2 regions of the Streptomyces sp. NPDC107522 genome follow, and region 2 is predicted to be linked to the other one. Evidence: riboswitches for the same ligand, from Rfam matches in the RefSeq annotation. Region 2 holds a riboswitch; the other holds the start of a gene.
What was found. Region 2 has a riboswitch for cyclic di-AMP ahead of ACZ7L6_RS23960 (LysM peptidoglycan-binding domain-containing protein). Riboswitches for the same ligand answer to the same signal wherever they lie in the genome.
Positions count from the first base shown of each region.

Region 1: another riboswitch for cyclic di-AMP. It lies ahead of ACZ7L6_RS27400 (M23 family metallopeptidase); the one in region 2 lies ahead of ACZ7L6_RS23960 (LysM peptidoglycan-binding domain-containing protein).

Region 1 is NZ_JBVKAU010000009.1:124,957-128,351, forward strand. It holds gene ACZ7L6_RS27390 (M16 family metallopeptidase) at 1-16, shown strand, start outside; gene ACZ7L6_RS27395 (M16 family metallopeptidase) at 13-1,401, shown strand; cyclic di-AMP (ydaO/yuaA leader) riboswitch at 1,614-1,778, shown strand; gene ACZ7L6_RS27400 (M23 family metallopeptidase) at 1,791-2,588, shown strand; gene ACZ7L6_RS27405 (GntR family transcriptional regulator) at 2,875-3,395, shown strand, end outside.
Region 2 is NZ_JBVKAU010000007.1:158,631-162,025, reverse strand. It holds gene ACZ7L6_RS23965 (polyprenyl synthetase family protein) at 1-429, opposite strand, end outside; cyclic di-AMP (ydaO/yuaA leader) riboswitch at 1,478-1,661, shown strand; gene ACZ7L6_RS23960 (LysM peptidoglycan-binding domain-containing protein) at 1,667-2,401, shown strand; gene ACZ7L6_RS23955 (HAD family hydrolase) at 2,462-3,292, opposite strand.

The DNA of each region.
Region 1 (3,395 bases), on a different contig from region 2:
GGAGTCGGCGCAGTGACCGAGCTCGCCAGCATGGAGTTCCACCCGCAGCCCCAGGCCGGCGAGGCCCGGCCCTGGGCGTTCCCGGCGCCCGAGCGCGGCAAGCTGGACAACGGCCTGACGGTCCTGCGCTGCCACCGCCCCGGCCAGCAGGTCGTCGCCGTCGAGGTGCTCCTGGACACGCCCCTGGACGCCGAGCCGAAGGGCCTCGACGGCATCGCCACGATCATGGCGCGCGCCCTGTCCGAGGGCACCGACAAGCACACCGCCGAGGAGTTCGCCGCCGAGCTCGAGCGCTGCGGCGCCACCCTCGACGCCTACGCCGACCACCCCGGCGTGCGCGTCAGCCTCGAGGTGCCGGTCTCCCGTCTGCCGAAGGCGCTCGACCTGCTCGCCGACGCCCTCAGGGCGCCCGCGTTCGCCGACGCCGAGGTCGAGCGCCTGGTGCGCAACCGGCTCGACGAGATCCCGCATGAGATGGCGAACCCCTCGCGCCGCGCCGCCAAAGAGCTCTCGAAGGAGCTGTTCCCGGCGACCTCGCGCATGTCCCGCCCGCGCCAGGGCACCGAGGACACGGTCGCGGGCATCGACTCCGCGGGCGTACGCGCCTTCTACGAGCGGCACGTCCGCCCCGCCACCTCCACCGTCGTGGTCGTCGGCGACCTCACGGGCGTCGACCTCGACGCCCTGCTCGGCGACACCCTCGGCGCCTGGACCGGCCGTGCGGCCGAGCCTCGCCCCGTCCCGCCGGTGACCGCCGACGACACCGGCCGTGTCGTCATCGTGGACCGTCCCGGCGCCGTCCAGACGCAGCTGCTGATCGGCCGCGTCGGCCCCGACCGGCACGACCGCGTGTGGCCCGCGCAGGTGCTCGGCACGTACTGCCTCGGTGGCACCCTCACCTCCCGGCTGGACAAGGTCCTGCGCGAGGAGAAGGGCTACACCTACGGCGTGCGCGCGTTCGGACAGGTCCTGCGTTCCGCCCCGGACGGCACCGGCGCGGCGATGCTCGCCATCAGCGGCTCCGTCGACACCCCGAACACCGGTCCCGCGCTGCAGGACCTGTGGACGGTGCTGCGCGGCGTCGCCGCCGAGGGGCTCACCGACGCCGAGCGGGACTTCGCCGTGCAGAACCTCGTCGGGGTGGCGCCGCTGAAGTACGAGACCGCCGCCTCCGTGGCGAACACGCTGGCCGACCAGGTCGAGCAGCACCTGCCCGACGACTACCAGGCGACGCTGTACCAGCAGCTCGCCGCGACCGGCACCGTCGAGGCCACCGCCGCGGCCGTGAGCGCGTTCCCAGTGGACCGTCTGGTGACGATCCTCGTCGGCGACGCGGCCGAGATCCGGGAGCCCGTGGAGGCGCTCGGCATCGGCGAAGTCACCGTCGTGGCAGCCGAGTAGAGGACACGCAAGCGCCGCACAGCGGCACGCGCGCGTAGGGCCCTGGTGACGGAAGAGTCACCAGGGCCCCCTTATGCCCGAATTGAGGGAGAGGTTGCCTGTATTGCCTGTGGGATGCGCTACAAAAGCCGTGATCCGTTTGGGGATTGAAAGATGCCCCGTTTAGCGTCTTCCGGGCTGTCCGTCAGGCAGTGCGCCGCGCCCGCGGCACCGGACAGCCATCGCCGAGTCCCCGTACGGCGCGAGCCAGGGGAGCCGGGGACCCACCCGTAGTCCCTGGGGTGAATCGGACGCCCGCGCGCCAGCGAGGGGGCCCGTAGGAGACCTTCCTGCTCCGAACCCGTCAGCTAACCCGGTAGGCGAGAGGGAAGGAAAGGATCAGCCACTTCATGGCGTTCAGCTGCGCCACCGGGAAGTCCACCGAGAAGAAGCGTCCCACTGGGAAGCACCGCCGGCCCGGCCGGTTCGAGCGCACCACGGCCCGCGCGGCCGGCGTCGCCGCGCTCACCGCCACCGGCGTCATAGGCACCCTGGCCGCCCCGGCGCTCGCCGCCGAACCGGCCGCGGAGCAGACGGGCCTCATCCCCGTCATCACCGTCGACAACTCGATCGCCGACCAGATCGACGCCCAGGCCGCCGCACAGGAGCAGGCCGCCAAGGAGGCCGCGGCCCTCAAGAAGGCCGCCGAGGAGGCCGCGCGCAAGAAGGCGGCCGAGAAGGCCAAGAAGGAGCGCGAGGCCAAGGAGCGCGCCGCCCGCGAGGCCGAGCGCAAGCGCCTGCTGTCCTACGTCGCCCCGATCGCCGGCTCGTACATCTCCACCGGCTACAAGGCCGGCGGCGCCGTCTGGTCCTCCGGCAGCCACACCGGCGTCGACTTCCACGCCGCCAGCGGCACCTCCGTCCACGCGGTCGGAGCCGGCACCGTCGTGGAGGCCGGCTGGGGCGGGGCGTACGGCAACCAGGTCGTGATCAAGATGAACGACGGCACGTACACCCAGTACGGCCACCTGTCGTCCATCGGCGTCTCGGTCGGGCAGACCGTGACGCCCGGCCAGCAGATCGGCCTGTCCGGCGCCACCGGCAACGTCACCGGGCCGCACCTGCACTTCGAGGCCCGCACGACGGCGGAGTACGGCTCCGACATCGACCCCGCCGCCTACCTCCGCTCGCACGGCGTGAACGTCTGACGCCTCACTCGGCGTCTCACCGAAGCCACGCCGCACGAAGCACCCGCAGTCCCGAAGCCCCGCCTCGCGACGCACCGCAACCGCGAAGCTCCCGGCTCACGCTGCACCGCAACCCCGAAGCCCCCGGCTCCCCGAGCCGGGGCTTTCGGCGTTTCTGAGACGATCCGCTGTCCAAAAAATATCCCTGGATTCCGACCCGCCGTCGGAAATTCCGGCCGGTTGCCATAGAGTCACTCAACACACGTCATTCGTCGACGTTTCACGGGGATTAAAGCGGAGGTCGGTCATGCGTATTCCGGCGCACTCGGTATGCACGGCGATCCGGGACGACATCGTCGCCGGTGTCTACGAGCGCGGCAGCCGGCTCACCGAGGAACTCCTCGCACGCCGCTACGGCGTCTCCCGCGTCCCCGTGCGGGAGGCCCTGCGCACCCTGGAGGCGGAGGGCTTCGTGGTGACCCGGCGGCACGCGGGCGCGTGCGTCGCCGAACCGACCGAGCAGGAGGCCTCCGACCTGCTGGAGATGCGCGGCCTCCTGGAGCCGCTCGGCGCCTCCCGGGCCGCCCAGCGGCGCACCGAGGCCCATCTGAAGGTGCTGCGCGGCCTCGTCAGGCTGGGCCAGGAGCGGGCCCGGAGGGGGAACAGCGACGACCTGCGCTCCCTGGGGGGCTGGTTCCACGAGACGCTCGCCCAGGCCTCCGGCAGCCCCGCCCTGACCTCGATGCTGACCCAGCTGCGGCACAAGATCGCCTGGATGTACGCCGTGGAGTCGCCGGCCGATCCCGTGGAGTACTGGACCGAGCACGG
Region 2 (3,395 bases):
CACCCGCACCGCCTCGGGCCCGAGGTCGGCGAGGATGTGCGAGGCCCGCGCGAACAGGAAATCCCCGGTCAGAACGGCGACCGAGTTCCCCCAGCGGGTGTTCGCGCTCTCGACGCCCCGCCGAACCGCCGCCTCGTCCATCACGTCGTCGTGGTACAGCGTCGCCAGATGGGTCAGCTCGACCACCACCGCCGACGGCACGACCCCCGGCGCGTACGGGTCCCCGAACTGGGCGGTGAGCATCACCAGCAAGGGCCGGAACCGCTTTCCACCCGCTCGCACCAGATGCTGGGCGGCCTCGGTGATGAAGGGGACCTCACTCTTGGTGGCTTCGAGCAATCCCTCCTCGACAGCCGCCAATCCGGCCTGGACATCGGCTTCCAGAGCCTGGTCCCGCACGCTCAGCCCGAACGGCCCGACGACGGTCACGAGGGGTCTCCTGTCTGCTGGTGTCTACTGGCGGTTACACGGTTTGTCGATAGGTCGCTGCCATCACTCAAGTCAGCGTATCCGGTCACGTTTCGATCACCGATGCCGCCCACCCGTCCACCACGGGCGGTATCGGATCACGACCGGTATGTTTTTGATCACCTGATAAGGCCGGACATCCATCGACTTATAGGGATGTACCCGCCTGTGCCCCGATCCCTCGTCGTCATCCAGCCAGACAGGGGCCCTCCACCCCGCGACGCCCACACCTCCCCCGACCGGCCCAGAGGCGCGCTCGCCCCGCATCCTCATGCCACACCCCACGGACGCGACCTCCTCGAGCGACATGGGCAAGCCATCCCCGGAGCCATCGCCTCCACCCCGCCCTCAGGGCACCCCCTCACCCCCTCCGGGCGGCATCCAGGCACACCGACGCCACCCCTCTCAGGCCACAGCCCTCACGCCCGAGCCGCTCAAGGCGATCGCCACGGTCGACACGACCGGCACAGCCGGCGCCACGGACGATCACCAAGACAACGACGCGCACTCCACGGGAGGTTCCGCCTTCGCGGTCGATATGCACAACCGAGGCCCTTCAGCCCCGAAGTGGGCGAGCACGCCGGGGCGTTGGAGCACCCGAAGGCACCCCCGCGCGGTCTTCACCCTGAAACCGGCGGGAGCTCCCCGGAACTTCCGGGCGAGGCGATCCACGATGAGGACGAAGAGGCCCTTTTCCATCGGACACGGGATAAACGGACTTCACGGACAGCCAGTTAAAGGCGAGTTGGACCCATTGCCCGATTTGCCGCTCTTGTGGATGCCAGTGAGTTGAGTCACGCGGCCGCGCTCAAGCACCCAGACCGGCACGCCCCATACCTCCTTGCCTCAAGCGCAAGTTGAGGCTTGGCAACCGCAAAGGATCAAGCACCCCATACACACCAGACCATGGTCAACCGGCACGACAGGCGACCATGGCACTTGTTCCGGGCATGTGCTCTCGCATACGTTCCCGCTCAGTCGGGCGGACGCCGAATCCTGCCGCCGCCCGAGTCATCCATCGACGCACTCACACACGCACGGCAGGAGCGGGGGACCCAGGTAAGTCGCCGAACCGGCCGCCTTGATGGCGTACCGGAGCGGCTCGGGGTGAAGTCGCGCTGCCGCAGGGCGGCGCGGCCGGGCATCTCCCGCCCGAACCCGACAGCTCACCTCGCAGGCGTCGGAGAGGAACAGCGCCATGGCCCGAGGCAAGCACCGCCGCCCCCGCACCAACCCGCTCACCCGACACGTCGTCGCCGCCGGAACCGGCACCGCCGCTCTCGCCCTCCCGCTCCTCAGCGCGACCACCGCGAGCGCCGCGGAGCCCGCCGCCCAGGCCCCCACGCCGACGAAGGTCGGGTCGGTCACGTACACCACGAAGAAGGGCGACTCGCTCTACGGGATCGCGGACCGGTACGACGCGCAGGGCGGCTGGCGGCAGCTCTACAAGGACAACCGCAAGGCCATCGGCGACAACCCCCGGCTGATCCACCCGGGCGTCGACCTGAAGGTCCGGGCGACGAAGAAGGCGAGCACGACGGCCGGCAAGGCGTCCGCGCCCGCCAAGAAGTCCTCCGTGGCCCGCGCCACCCAGTCTTCCGTCAAGACGTTCCCGAACAACCTCGACGGCTGGATCCGCAACGCGCTGGACATCATGGAGCAGAACGGAATTCCCGGGTCGTACGACGGCATTTACCGCAACGTCATGCGTGAGTCGTCCGGCAACCCCACGGCCATCAACAACTGGGACTCCAACGCCGCCGCGGGCACCCCGTCGAAGGGCCTCCTGCAGGTCATCGACCCGACCTTCGCCACGTACCACGTGCCGGGGACGGTGTACGACCCCTTCGACCCCGTCGCGAACATCGTGGCCGCGTGCAACTACGCGGCCGCGCGCTACGGCTCGATCGACAACGTGAACGGCCCCTACTAGGCCAGGAACAGGTCAACAGCCCCACTAGGCAGCGAACCAGCCCTACTGGGCAAAGGTTCCCTACCGGGCGAAATCGGCCATACTGCCCGTGAAGAGTCTTTCGAGGACGACGGCGATGCCGTCGTCCTCGTTCGACAGGGTGATCTCGTCGGCGACCGCCTGGAGTTCGGGGTGGGCGTTGGCCATGGCGACGCCACGCGCGGCCCAGTCGAACATGGGGATGTCGTTGGGCATGTCACCGAAGGCGATGGTCTCGTGCGGACCGAGGCCGAGATGCTCGGCGGCAAGCGCGAGACCGGTCGCCTTGGTGATGCCGCATGGCTGGAGTTCGACGGTCCCGGGCCCCGACATGGTGACGGTGGCCAGGGAGCCGACCACCGAGCGCGCCGTCGCCGCCAACTCGTCGTCCGACAGGCTGGGATGACGCAGCAACACCTTGCTGATCGGCTCGCACCACAGATCGTCGCGGCGCTGGACACGTACGGCGGGCAGGGTGGGGTGGGGCATCAGGTACCCGGGTTCGATGAGCGTGAGCCCGTCGACGCCGTCCTGGTCGACGGCCGCGTACACCTGCCCCACCTCGGCCTCGATCTTGCCGAGCGCGGTCTCCGCCAACTCCCGGTCCAGAGTGACGGACCACAGCAGACGGTCCGCGCCGGCGTCGTACAACTGCGCGCCCTGTCCGCACACCGCGAGCCCCCCGCTGCCCAGTTCGTCGAGGAGCGGCCGCACTCTGGGCGCCGGGCGCCCCGTCACGACGAGGTGCTGCGCACCGGCCGCCGCCACCAGCGCGAGCGCGTCGATGGACCGGTCCGAGAGCGTGTCGTCGCCTCGGAGCAGGGTCCCGTCCAGGTCAGTGGCGATGAGTGAATATGCGATAGGTGCGGCCATGATCAGAGAATACGGACAGGACGCCCCATCGACTCGACTCGAACCGGACGGCTGCTGTGTTCACATGTGTTGACACCTGTTCCGGTTGTGGGCCTGGTTCCGG